3 regions of the Ruegeria sp. BG7 genome follow, and region 3 is predicted to be linked to each of the others. Evidence: riboswitches for the same ligand, from Rfam matches in the RefSeq annotation. Region 3 holds a riboswitch; each other region holds the start of a gene.
What was found. Region 3 has a riboswitch for cobalamin ahead of ACR3EH_RS20370 (DUF1636 family protein). Riboswitches for the same ligand answer to the same signal wherever they lie in the genome.

Region 1: another riboswitch for cobalamin. It lies ahead of ACR3EH_RS21025 (CbtB domain-containing protein); the one in region 3 lies ahead of ACR3EH_RS20370 (DUF1636 family protein).
Region 2: another riboswitch for cobalamin. It lies ahead of ACR3EH_RS16000 (DUF1636 family protein); the one in region 3 lies ahead of ACR3EH_RS20370 (DUF1636 family protein).

What each region holds. Positions count from the first base shown of each region.
Region 1 covers NZ_JBQFIU010000003.1:247-4,395, reverse strand. The annotation lists gene ACR3EH_RS21040 (transglutaminase-like cysteine peptidase) at 147-755, opposite strand; gene ACR3EH_RS21035 (hypothetical protein) at 959-1,462, opposite strand; partial or broken gene ACR3EH_RS21030 (CbtA family protein) at 1,526-2,223, opposite strand; gene ACR3EH_RS21025 (CbtB domain-containing protein) at 2,228-2,398, opposite strand; cobalamin riboswitch at 2,433-2,647, opposite strand; gene ACR3EH_RS21020 (DUF1636 family protein) at 2,826-3,161, opposite strand.
Region 2 covers NZ_JBQFIU010000001.1:3,237,633-3,241,781, forward strand. The annotation lists gene cobN (cobaltochelatase subunit CobN) at 1-1,131, opposite strand, end outside; gene cobW (cobalamin biosynthesis protein CobW) at 1,135-2,190, opposite strand; gene ACR3EH_RS16000 (DUF1636 family protein) at 2,192-2,566, opposite strand; cobalamin riboswitch at 2,661-2,877, opposite strand; gene ACR3EH_RS16005 (NAD(P)-dependent oxidoreductase) at 3,024-3,980, shown strand; gene ACR3EH_RS16010 (SLC13 family permease) at 4,061-4,149, opposite strand, start outside.
Region 3 covers NZ_JBQFIU010000002.1:561,991-566,139, reverse strand. The annotation lists gene ACR3EH_RS20385 (FecCD family ABC transporter permease) at 1-175, opposite strand, end outside; gene ACR3EH_RS20380 (ABC transporter substrate-binding protein) at 177-1,127, opposite strand; gene ACR3EH_RS20375 (ABC transporter ATP-binding protein) at 1,140-1,916, opposite strand; gene ACR3EH_RS20370 (DUF1636 family protein) at 1,913-2,269, opposite strand; cobalamin riboswitch at 2,509-2,707, opposite strand; gene ACR3EH_RS20365 (D-lyxose/D-mannose family sugar isomerase) at 2,807-3,472, opposite strand; gene ACR3EH_RS20360 (carbohydrate kinase family protein) at 3,488-4,149, opposite strand, start outside.

The DNA of each region.
Region 1 (4,149 bases), on a different contig from region 3:
AAATCGCGCTTTCCAGTGTTGCCGCCGCAGGCCGGTTACTTACACGGTGAAGTCTGATCGAAAGAAAAAGCGGAGACCTCAACTGAACGCCGCAAAGAACCAGAAGTTAAAGGGCCAGTGCTTATTGTGGCGCGCCACATTTACTTTTAGCCGTTAGCAATCTGCACCCAACGGTCAGGGTGAATCGGGTCCTGTATTCGAAGGAATAGATACTTTGTTTCCTTCCACGTTTTGATCCTGTTGGTAACATTGTCCAGAACCAAATCGCCTTCACTCGAGCGATAGACTAGAACAGCATGGCCACTGCGATTGGTGTCCAAGACAGTTGCAATTAGTAGCTTCGTAGGATCCAAACCGTTCTGCACAAGTTCAAACTTCTTTTGCAAAGCGAAGTCTTCGCAATCTCCTGATCCATGTGTCGGCAGGGTCCAGTACTCCTTTGTACCATATTGGCTTTGATCCGAAACGGCGCGAATCCTCCGATTGACGCGCATGTTGATCGTTTTAACGATCTGCTTTTCCTGCGCCTCGGACAGTCCAGAACTACGAGTTTTCGCGCACGCCCAAGAGTAATCATTGCATAGTGATTTGGCCCCCGACGGCGCTTCAATCTTTCTATCAAGATCGATGAAGGGAAGCTCAGAGGCTTGCAATGTAGCGGTAGAGACAAAGTAACTGCATATGAAACCGGCTATCGATAGATAAACCGGTATCTTTTCCGAAAACCGTTCCTGAGCTAAAGTGGGTTTTGTCATATCTGCCTTCCCCATGCTCAGTTTTCCAGTGCATCCGCAACTGCCGGACCAAGAGTACTCTATCGCAAGCCTTCATGTTCTGCGGTGCTTTGCAACAGCTTGTCTGTTCTTGGATACAGAGCGGCAAAAACCCGCACGCACGCTGTACTTGCCGCTTTGACCTGCTGAACCCACGTAGTTGTCTTCTCAGCCAGGAATGTCACTCAGGAGTCATCGCCGTCAGGCTGGACGGTCACTTTGGCCTCTACGGGCACACCCTCAACCATCAGAGGGCTGTGGCTGTTGCCATTGAGAGAAACTTTTACCTCAACATTGCCATCGGGGAGCGACGGAAGGTGTAACCAATTGGCATAAAGGCGGCCCAGCTTTTCGCCGTTGATATAAACATGCGCGTGACCTTCGCCTGGAACGTCAGCCGAGGAAGCATTTTCCGGAGCAAAGCGAAAGTTCTGCGGTGTCACACGCAGATTCCAGCCCGCCATAGGATCCTTAATCATCTGGATCGCCACACTGGGGGCGTCGCTGTCGGCAGGTAGATTAGTGGCCGCGGAGTGGTCGTGCGCTGCCATCTCCATGTTGCCGCCATGTTGGGCCGGGTCAGTATGATCATGGCTCTCAAAGGTGCTACCGCTGCTGGCGGCAATCACAAAGCCAGCACCGCCGCCAAAGACAAGTCCGATGGCAAAGAGAGCGAGAGAACGGGACATCTTGTCATCCTCAATAAAGAGCCCCGCCGGTGTAACCAGCGGGGTAGCAATGGAGGAGCGCGATCAGACTGCAGCGCCTGCGCGCTTGCCTTCTGTCTGCCAGAAGTAGCCGGTGAAACTGCCCAAGAGTGCCCAGGCGGCCATGCCGATGCCGAAGGCCCGGGCAGCAAAAGCGCCCCGATCTCGGTCGGAACCGGCCCAGAGAAACTGTCGGGCTCAGGGGCCCCGATAATATGCGGTACCATTAGCAGCACGGCCGCAATCAGGTAGCTTACCAGGTTACCTCCAAAGGCAATCAGCCACATGGCCACGCCGGCTGCGGCAACGGTGACCGTCCACCAGATCTGACGCTCTCCGACATCTGCTGCCGCCACTCCGGGAACTTCTGGAGCCAGCGACAAGCCAGGAGCAAAGTGGAAGGCGACAAAGCCCGCAAGACCCCAAAGCAGGCCGGTGCGGCCGTTGATTTCATGCCCCTGACGTTCGGCTACCGACATCAAAGCCGCCAGGACTAGCGCATAACCAGTGTACGTAAGCGTGGTGAAGATAATGCTGAGACCATCGCGCATCGGCTCGGCGAACATGCCGGGCAGGTCGGGATGCGCAGTTACCGGATCAGCGCCAAAATGTACCAGGTCGCCGCCTTCATAGAGCTCGGCGTGAAGTAGCACGGGCTGCACGAAATACAACTGCAGAAGGGCGGCAATCAGCCCCGCTGCAGCACCAGCGAACAAGCCGCTGGTCAGAATACGACTGAACATTGTCTTAGTGGCAGGGGAAGCCAGTTGCGTGGCGCACATCATGAGCCGCGTCATGCAGGCCAGAAGCCTGAACATGGCCAGTCACGGTAATGATCCCCAGACCCAGAACCACGGCGAATACTGCAGGCAGAAAGGATGCGCCAGCGGCGGATGCCTTGATCGTTTTTGTCGTCATTTTAATCCTCCTCACCGTCACACCCGACGGCATAAGTTGTGTCCATTCTACGGCCGGTCTCCTGACTCGCAGGTCACAGCAGACTTCCCCCTTCCCGGCGCCATTACGCCAGTGGTATTGGAAGGCCGCTCGCCGCTCACAGTCGCGGGGCGGTCAAGGCTTCAGTGCAGTAGTTTAATGCACCGTCCTCATTCCCGTTTCAGTCCCAGTGCGTAAGCACCTTTGGACACCGTAGAAGCCTTTATTCTTCCATAGTGCTGCGTTCCGTCAAGTACGAAAGCGACATCATAGCATTCTGCAGCGGTTAATCTTAAGTAATGGCAGGATTGGTTTAGATTTTAGCCGCTAAGTGCAGGCTAAGTCGAAAAACACAAACTGTAAGCTGAAAACTCCACACCGGAGTTTTGGCCGGCAAGTTGCATGTGGGCTATCTTTTTTGTGCCGGTATACGTGCAATCGCCTTGAAACGTAGCTTACCTAGCTTCCTGGCGTCAGCGAAGTCGCCGTCAGTACTGTCCTCATACATCCGCATGAAAATCATTATGTCCGGAAGATCGACTGCAGTAATCTCTCCGAACAGATAGGCGGTCTTGCCGCTTTGTCGCACCGCCAACGTCTGTGGTCGGCGACAACCGGACATGCAATCTACTTGCTGCAACTCGGCTTGCACCCCCGATGCCTCCAGCGTTGCGGCTAGCTGATTATAAAGGGTGGAATCCGCGTCGCGGCAGGTTCTGCAAAGCGTGAGGGTAGGCAGGCACATGCGTCAGGCTGATCCTTGATCGAGAACTTCCATCTGAGATTTCATATTTGCTGGTCGGTTGTTAGCTCGGTTTCAATACCTGTTTTGACTCTAAATCTGGAAAAGAGTCTATACTCGAGCAACAAGCACACATTAGCCCTAGCCCTCTAAAACTATGCAAATACACCGAGTGCGAGACGGGGATTTGGCAGAGCGAAGAAGCAACCATCAGACGAAGAGATTTCCAAGTTTCTATGTGAGATTGAGCTGAAGCAGGTGGTAGGCGATGAAGTGGAACAGCTCACGCGAAACATCTTTGTTCTTCAATAATCTGAAACAGCATTGCCTCCGGGATCGGCTCGCCATTACACGCCTATTTTCAGGTCCGCGCGCACCGCGCCAAGGTGAATTCTGGGACGCGACAGGTTCTTGTAGCGCGTAACTAGGTTCGTTCTATCGTCATTTACAGTCCAGATCCGGGACATATAGCGGGGTTCGTGCTTGATCGTTACCACGACCGATCATGGGACTGAATGCGTCGCGCCAACTGACGACATTCAAAAGAAAGTTCGCTGATGCGAAACGCCTAGGCATCAAAAACTTTTCTGTCTGCGTCACCAGAACTGAGGATCGCCCAAGCTGCCATCGGTGCTCGCCGCAACCCGCTGTGACGGGTGTTGTGATAACGGCATATCTCCGGGTGCAGCCAGTCTTCGAACTCCTCCAATGTCATCGACGCAGTGCCGGAGCCGTCGCATTTCCCCTTATCCTTGGGGGATGATTGCGTTCTTCCTAAAGTAGATGAACGGCCTCCATGGTCGTCCTAATCAGGCGTTCGATATCGTCGCCGTAATGCGCTCGACCCAGTGGCCTTTACTTGACGGAGATACCCCAATCTGAGCAGGTCAAATGGAAGGTTTCGCTGCGGAAACGCGCCCATTGTCTACGTGTATGGCTTGCGGAATCCCAGCGGTGGGCCAATACAACACCTCGGAGATATCTGGCGCGC
Region 2 (4,149 bases), on a different contig from region 3:
CTGATCCGCCTTCGGTTTGTCGTTCAGGCGCAGCCAACCTGACACCCGATCGATAATGGCTTCGATCCGTTCGGCCTCGGCCCGGTGGGCAAAGCGGGAGTATTCCAGATGAGGATCGCGTTTACCCGGTTCCTTGAATGAAGCGATGCCCGCCGAAATCCGCCCGTCTACCTCGGGCAAGACAACATGCATGGCAAGGTCGGCAGGTGAGAGACCGCGTTCCGCCTCAGCCCAGGCTTTGCGGCGCGAGGTGGCCAGAGCGACCTGAAACACCGGCACATTGGCGGCATCCAGCGGAGACGTGCCCGACGCGCCTTTGCCCGAAAAGGACGTTGCGTTGATGATGGCAGCGGGGGTCAACGCCCCAAGCGTCTCGCGCAACCAATCGGCAGCAGTTGGCGCTTTGAGCGAAGGCGCGAACAGGCCCACTGCCGCAAATCCGCGCGCACGCAAACTGCGGATCAGAGCTGCGACTGGGGCAGTGTCGGCCGACGTCAGATATGCGCGGTAAAACGTGACGACGATACGTTTTGCGTCGCCTTCGAACGCGGTATCCGTTGGGATTACACCACGATCCGGGCACCATGCGCCGCATTCAGGCAGAGTCTTTGCGCCCATCACCGGCCCGGCATAAAGCCCTGCTGCCAAGGCCATCTGGGCCAATGCGGCTTGCGCTGCGACCTCTCCACCTGTGTCGCACAGATGGGCCAGACGGCGCAGCGTTGAAACGGGCAGGGTGGAATAGTCATCCAGCCGCGTATCTTCGCGCCCATCCGCGGGCAGAACGGCAAGCGCGATACCCTTGGCCTGCGCCAGCGCCAGAACCTGTTGCAAGCCGTAGGACCAGTAAGGCACGCCGCCAATCAGGCGGATCAGAATGCCCTTGGCGCCGTCCAACGTCTGCTCGACATAAGTGTCGACGGACAGAGGGTGTTTGAGGGCGGTCAAATTGGCCAGTCGAAGCGTTGGCATTCGACCCTCGGTTCCGCCGCCACGATGCCAGCCCGCCGCGAAAGCGCCGAGGTCGCTGTCCGAGAAGGACAAAACAACCAGATCCGCCGGGCTTTGGCCCAGATCGGTTGGGGTCTCGGTTTCCTCGAGCCCGTGGCTTTCGCGGAAGACGACGTGCATGGTTTACTCGGCAGCCTCGGTGACGCCCGCGAGGATCGCGTGGATTTCGGCCTCTTTGATGTCGTCATGCTCGGCGATAACGACCAGACGCGAACGGCGCTCTTCGCCTGGTTCCCATGGGCGGTCATATTGATGACGGACGCGCGCGCCCACGGCCTGAACCAGCAGGCGCATGGGTTTGCCCTTTACTGCCGCATAACCTTTGACCCGCAGGATGTTCAGCTCGGTCGCCAGACGTTCGATCTTGGCGACCAGATCGGCTGGATCGGTTTGTTCCGGCAACTCGACGATGATGCTTTCGAAGTCGTCATGTTCGTGATCGTGGTGACCGTCGTGATGCGACGGACGCGCATCCATGTCGTCCTCGGCTGCAGCTTCCAGTCCCAGTACAACGCGGACATCCACGACGCCCTCGGCGACTTCGACAACAGGCAGGGGGCGAGGGGCTTCGGCGGCGATCACTTCTTTGGCCTTGGCCACACCTTCGGGCCCTGCAAGATCAGGCTTGGTCAACAGGATGATGTCGGCGCAAGAGATCTGATCCTCAAACACCTCGGACAGGGGCGTTTCGTGATCGATCGAGTCGTCGGCGAGGCGCTGGGCATCGACAGCTTCGACATTCGGGGCAAAGCGACCGGCGGCGACGGCCTCGGCATCGGCCAGAGCGATCACGCCATCGACAGTGATCTTTGAGCGGATATCCGGCCAGTCGAACGCTTTCAGCAGCGGCTTGGGCAGGGCGAGGCCAGAGGTTTCGATCAGGATATGCTCGGGGCGCGGTTCCAGCGCCATCAGCGCCTCGATGGTCGGGATGAAGTCATCCGCGACGGTGCAGCAGATGCAGCCGTTTGCCAGCTCCATGATGTTTTCCGCAGGGCAATCCGGGATGGCGCAGGATTTCAGGATATCGCCATCCACGCCCACATCGCCAAACTCGTTGACGACAACAGCCAGACGTTTGCCCTGCGGGTTCTGCATCAGGTGTTTGACCAGCGTGGTTTTGCCCGAGCCCAGAAAGCCGGTGATCACGGTGACGGGAAGTTTTTCGAGATTCGACATGTCAGGCTCCAATCGGGGGAATGCGCGAAGCGCAGTTTTTGCGGAAATGTTCAGGGCGCTCGCGCCATTTCACCAGGCCATCTTCGGTGGCCAGATACTTGGTTGCGCCGTCGACGATTACATCGACATGGTCCACTTCGTTCAGGTTTTCGTAAACGAAGGTCCAGCGATCGGGGCCACCGCGCAGCACGATAGAACAGCCCTGATCGCAGTTCGAAAGGCATTCGACAGGTTTCAGGGTGATGCCTTCAGGCAGTTCGGCTTGTTCCAATGCCTGGTGCAGCAAAGTGCCGGGGCGTTGCGCATCGTCTTCGATGGGCAGCCCGCGGCGGCAGGTCGTGCAGACCAGCAGTTCGACCGGTGTGGTCTCAGTCATGTCTCTCATCCCCCCAAATCCTCTTCGCGGGGGACGGGGTTTCAAGCGGGCCACGTGTTGCAACATGGACCCGATACCGGAACACCCCGCCCGGTTTCAACTTCGGGTGTTGGCAGGTCTCCCGGCTTGCGGATGTCAGAGGCCCGGTACGTCAGGGTCCTCTGTCGGATGTCCCGCCTTCCCGGCCTAGGCCAGTGGCATTGGGCACCCTCTCCGGTCACGGTCGCGGGGGCGGCTGCGTTTGGCGGAAGATCCGTTGACGCATTCCCTTTTCATCGGCTCTTGCCGACACCAACGAATGGGTCATGCGGCACTGCTGGCCCGCTTGTCAAGCGCGTTGCGCGTAACATCAGGAGGCGGGTGTGAAAAGCGACCTGTGGTTGTCGTTGGGCGGCATGAATGGTCAGATAAATCCGTGATCGCATGACAGGTACAAGCCAGCAGGGAGAGGCGACATATGAAAGTAGGATTCATCGGGTTGGGAAACGTTGGCGGCAAGCTTTCGGGATCCTTGCTGCGGAACGGTATTGATCTGACGGTACATGATCTGAACGCGGATCTGGTGGCCGCGTTTGTCGCCCTTGGCGCAAAGGCAGCCGAAGGCCCGGCACAGTTGATGCGCGATTGCGATGCGGTCATCACCTGCTTGCCATCGCCTGCGGCGTCAGATGCGGTCATGCAAAAGATGCTGCCCGAAGTGGGCCCCGGCAAAATCTGGATGGAGATGTCGACAACCGATGAGGCCGAGGTCAAGCGTTTGGGGGCCGAGGTGATCGAACGCGGAGGCGCGGCAGTGGACTGCCCGGTTTCGGGCGGGTGCCATCGGGCGGCCACCGGCAATATCTCGATCTTCGCGGGATGTGACCGTGCGACTTTTGAGCGGATTCTGCCGTTTCTGACCACCATGGGACGGCGTGTTTTGCACACGGGTGAATTGGGCTCTGCCTCGGTTTTGAAGGTGCTGACCAACTATCTGGCCACAGCCAACCTGATCACTTGCGCCGAAGCGCTGGTCACGGCAAAGGCGGCGGGCATGGATCTCAACACGACATATGAGGCGATAAAAATCTCGTCCGGTACGTCCTTTGTGCATGAAACGGAAAGTCAGGTCATACTGAATGGTTCGCGCGACATCTCCTTCACTATGGACTTGGTGAAAAAGGACATTGGTCTGTTTCAAGAGGTAGCGGACCGCGCCGGGGTGCCTCTGGAAATGAATCCGGTCATGATCAAGATTTTTGAAGATGGCATTGCCCGGTATGGCGATCGCGAGCTGTCGCCGAATATCATCAAACGTCTGGAAGAGGCGACTGGTTTGGACATCACAGCCCCCGGTTTCCCGCCGGAGATGGAAGATGATGAACCGGAAGAGCCGGGGTATGAGGTTGTCCCGCAAGGCCGGGGCTCGGCGTAGAGGTTCAAGCTAACCTTTCCAACGAAATGTAATCGGCAATCGGGGTGGGCCAGCCCAGAAATCCGGCCCCGATTGCCGCGCTAGTACATAACGTTGATCATCACCAATGAAACGACAAGGAACAGCGCGGTCATGATGCCGCCTGAACGGACGAAATCCATGACCTTGT
Region 3 (4,149 bases):
CGAAAACGATCCGGTGAAGCGGGGACATGTCGCCATCGATCAGGCCTGTTCCTAGACCAATCGCGGCGACCACGTCCCGCACAGGAATATTTGTTGTTCCATAAACGATGGACAGCAGCAAAAGGGCGATCAGAACGATCGCCCCCAGCAAGATCGAACGGCCCAAATGGGCCATATCAGTTGGTCTCCGGGTGCATTGCCTTGACCATCTTTTCGATGGCCTCAATGTTTGCCGGGCCGGGTGTCAGCTCTTCGTAGCGCAGGCCGATCCAGCGCTCGTTCTTGACTGCATCGGTTTGAGACATGACGGGATGATCTTTCAGGAACTGGAAGGTATCTTCTGCACCGTTTCCTGTCTGATAGTCCAGCAGAACCAGGAATTCCGGGTTTGCAGCAGCCACGGTTTCCCACGACGTACGACCCCAGCTGGTGTCCATGTCATGGGTCACATTCTCTCCGCCTGCTGCGGCGATCATCGCGTCCGGTATCGCAAACTTACCAGCGGTAAACGGCGCATCTGCCGGCCCGTCCAACAGGAAGACACGTGGTTTGGGCAGATCAGCTGTTTTGGCTTCGATAGCGGCCAGTTGGTCTTTCCAGCCCGAGACAAGCTCTTGCGCCTTGGCTTCGACGCCCATGACCTGACCCAAACGCAGAACGTCGCCAAACAGCAGGTCCATACTGGCCTCTGGGCGATCCTTGCTCAGATGTACGCAGCTTTCGGTCAGAACCATGGTCTTGATGCCAAAGGGCGAAAGGGTGTCCGGAGTAACCTCGCCACCCGGCTGCATACCGTAATACCACCCTGCAAAGAACATGTCGGGTTCTACTGCGATGAGGTTCTCAACAGTAGGGTATTTTGGTGCAAGCTCTGGGATATCACCGCGCTGTGCATCAAAATCAGGGCTCGTCTTGTACCAGCCCGTGATGCCGGTCAGGCCCACGATCTTGTCTTGCAGGCCCAATGCGAACGCCATGTCGGTCATGTTCATGTCGTGGACAACGATCCGTTCGGGCGCGGTTTCAAAAACCAGCGGTTCGCCGCAATTGTCCACTGTGATGGCTTCTGCGACCGCGCCGCTTGCCAGGCCAGTGAACAGAGCCACAGGCCAAAGTTTCTGCATCATTGTAAGCTCCTGTTATGATGACAGTTTTCGTTTTCGAATATCCAGCGCTGGGATTATGCGGCCCTCATGCTGAAAGCACAGATAATCCACACCAAAGGTGTCGCGAACACGTTCTGAGGTCAGCACGTCGCTGACGGGCCCATAACCCGTCAGGCGTGTGGATTTCATCAAGGCCACATGCGTGGCGAATTCCGGGATCATGACCAGATCATGGACGATCATGACCACCGTGACGCCCAGCTCGGCCACCAAGGACAACATGTGCCCCTTGGCGTCTGGATCCAGGTGATTGGTCGGTTCGTCCAGAAACAACAGGGATGGGTTTTGTGCCAAAGCGCGCGCGATGTGAGCGCGCTGTCGCTCGCCACCCGATAGCTGGCTCATCGGCTTGCGGGAAAGATGAGACAATCCGGTTGTTTCCAGAACTCGATCAAGATCTACCTTGTGCTCGGTTGCCGATTTATCCGCCTGAATCGGGATTTGCCCAAGCGCAACATAGTCTCGCAAACGCAACCGACCGTCTGGCATTTCTTGCTGGCCTACGACCGCGATGGTTCGGGCACGCTCATGCGCGGACAAGGTGCGCAAGCTTTTGCCTCTTATAAGCACATCACCCAGTGCAATACGTTCTATTCCGCAAAGCAACTTGAGCAGTGTTGTTTTTCCCGCGCCATTCGGACCCGCAATTGCCAGAATCGAGCCCTCCTCCAAGCCGAAGGACACGTCCTGCAAAAGGACATCGCCGTTCAAAGCGTAATATTCGAGACCCTCGACCGACAGAAAACTCATGACACCCTCTCGGTTGGCAGGGCGGGTATTCGGGACAAGGTCTTGGTGAATAACGCGGGCGGGCGTTCGGTTGCACTTGTCCAGCCATCGGAACTAAGGCGGTATTGTCCGGCGAATTCCACCACTGCGTCCAGATCCAATTCCGTGTCGATGTCTCCAAACAGATACTGCGCCTTGCCCGGTGCCTGAAGGCCAATGGTGGTTGGTCGGGAACAACCTGCCATGCAATCAACTGTTCGAATTGCAAATCCTTCGGGCAATGTTTGCGCCAGTGCGCCAGTCACTTGATCGGTGGACATGGCACCTGTGCAGGTCGCACACACAAGAATGAAATGATCAGCGATTTTCGTCATTGCATGTAGCGCTTACTGCGGGTTGGATTGATATGCAATGTTATAACGTAACGTGGCATTGAATTAACGGCACCGCGGGATGCCTCAGCGCAGTAGGTATTGAAGAAGAGCTTATTTCTGTCAGTCACCTTTAACACTGTCCGCTCCGCTTGAAACCAAGCGCGGACAGAAGGTGCTACCAATGTAAACACGCGAAAAACGTGCCATCAAAGCCTCCTTCCAGGACGCCCCGCCCCGGGTTGGTTGAACATCGGATGGCAGGTCTCCTGACTTGCGGGTCAAGGCTCGGCCCACCTTCCCAACCCTTTCGGGGTCAGTGGCGTAATGGCGTCGCTCTCCGCTTACAGTTGCGGGGGCAGTCACGGACTTGGCAAAAAAACTGTGCCGCACCGTATTCCCATTTTCATCCCTTACGGAACCATCCCGCTCAGCTAGTCTCGTGGTGCTGGACTTGTCAAGCAAGAGAATGAGTGGCGTTTGACGAAATCACTTGGGCTCAGCCCAGTTGTCTGTCGGTTATTGTCAACCCGGTCTACGTCAGTAGTCGGAAACCAATAGGAAATCTGGCGCGGCATCTTCCTCAATCTTTGAAAATCGAGGGATCGGATCTTCGAACACATTATCCGTTCGATCATCATTCACAGTCGAAACCTCGCCGATAAGGCAATCACCGTGCTCGGCCCAGAACGCGTGCCAAACTCCGGGCATCAGGGTTACGCTTTGCCCTGGTTTCAGGCGTAGATGCTCACCTGGTTGCAACGTAACAGGGCAGGCATCGCTGGGCACTGTGACAGGCGTATGCCGGTCGATGCCACCTTCTGGGTCCGATGCATAAATCTCCATCACCAGATCGCCGCCGCCACGGTTGATGATGTCCTCTGCCTTGATGATGTGGCGATGCATCGGAGACAGTTGTTTGTCTTTCGAAATCAGCAATTTTTCTGCGTAAAGCATCCCGCGCCCAGACTGCAAATCATTCACTTCGCCGTTGCGCAGCGTGAAAAGAAACAGGCCCAGTTCATCAAACCGGCCCTGAGCGTAGTCGGTGATGTCCCACCCCAACCCGCGGCTGCGGATCGTTTGCGCCACTGGGCTGCGCATCTGTTCGGGTGACCAGTCTGCAAAAGGCGGCAGTACACCGCCAAAGGACTGGATGAACGCCTGCGCTTCGGATTTGATGCGATTTATGTCAGATCGTTTCATTGTTTTTTCCAAGAATTATAGCTCATGGTCCCAAGGCGGTTCCGCCCCAGCTCGAGATACGGTTACAGCTGCAACTTCGGCGCCCAGTTCCATGGCCGCGCGCAAAGAGTTGGCAGTTAAGTTGCGTACAGCAGGTTTTGTCAGATGCCCGGCGCGGCTGAGACCAGTGAGCACACCTGCATTGAACGTGTCGCCCGCACCGATCGTATCCACGACCTGCACCGGTTTTACCGGCACCGTCACTTGCGATCCATCCGCCAGATACCCGTTTGCGCCATCGCCGCCCCGGGTCACGATCAGCGCTGATGGTCCGGCTTGCAACAGCAAGGCTGCTTTGACTGCTTCGGGTTCCGCACCGGGAATGATCCAGTCCAGATCCTCGTCCGACACTTTCACGATATCGGACTGCGCGATCATGCGGTTCAAACGCGTTCGAAAGCGGGTTTGATCCTGAATAAAACCCGGACGAATGTTGGGATCCAACATGACAGGGCGGTCGTTTCCGTGTTGAGCCAACAAAGATGCATAGGCATCTGCACATGGCTCACACGCCAAGCTTATACCCCCAAGATACAATGCCGAGATGGCAGGGAGTTGGTCTGGCATATCTTCAGGTGCCAACATACGGCCAGCCGTGTTTTCATCAACGAAACTGTAGGTTGCGTGCCCATCTTCAA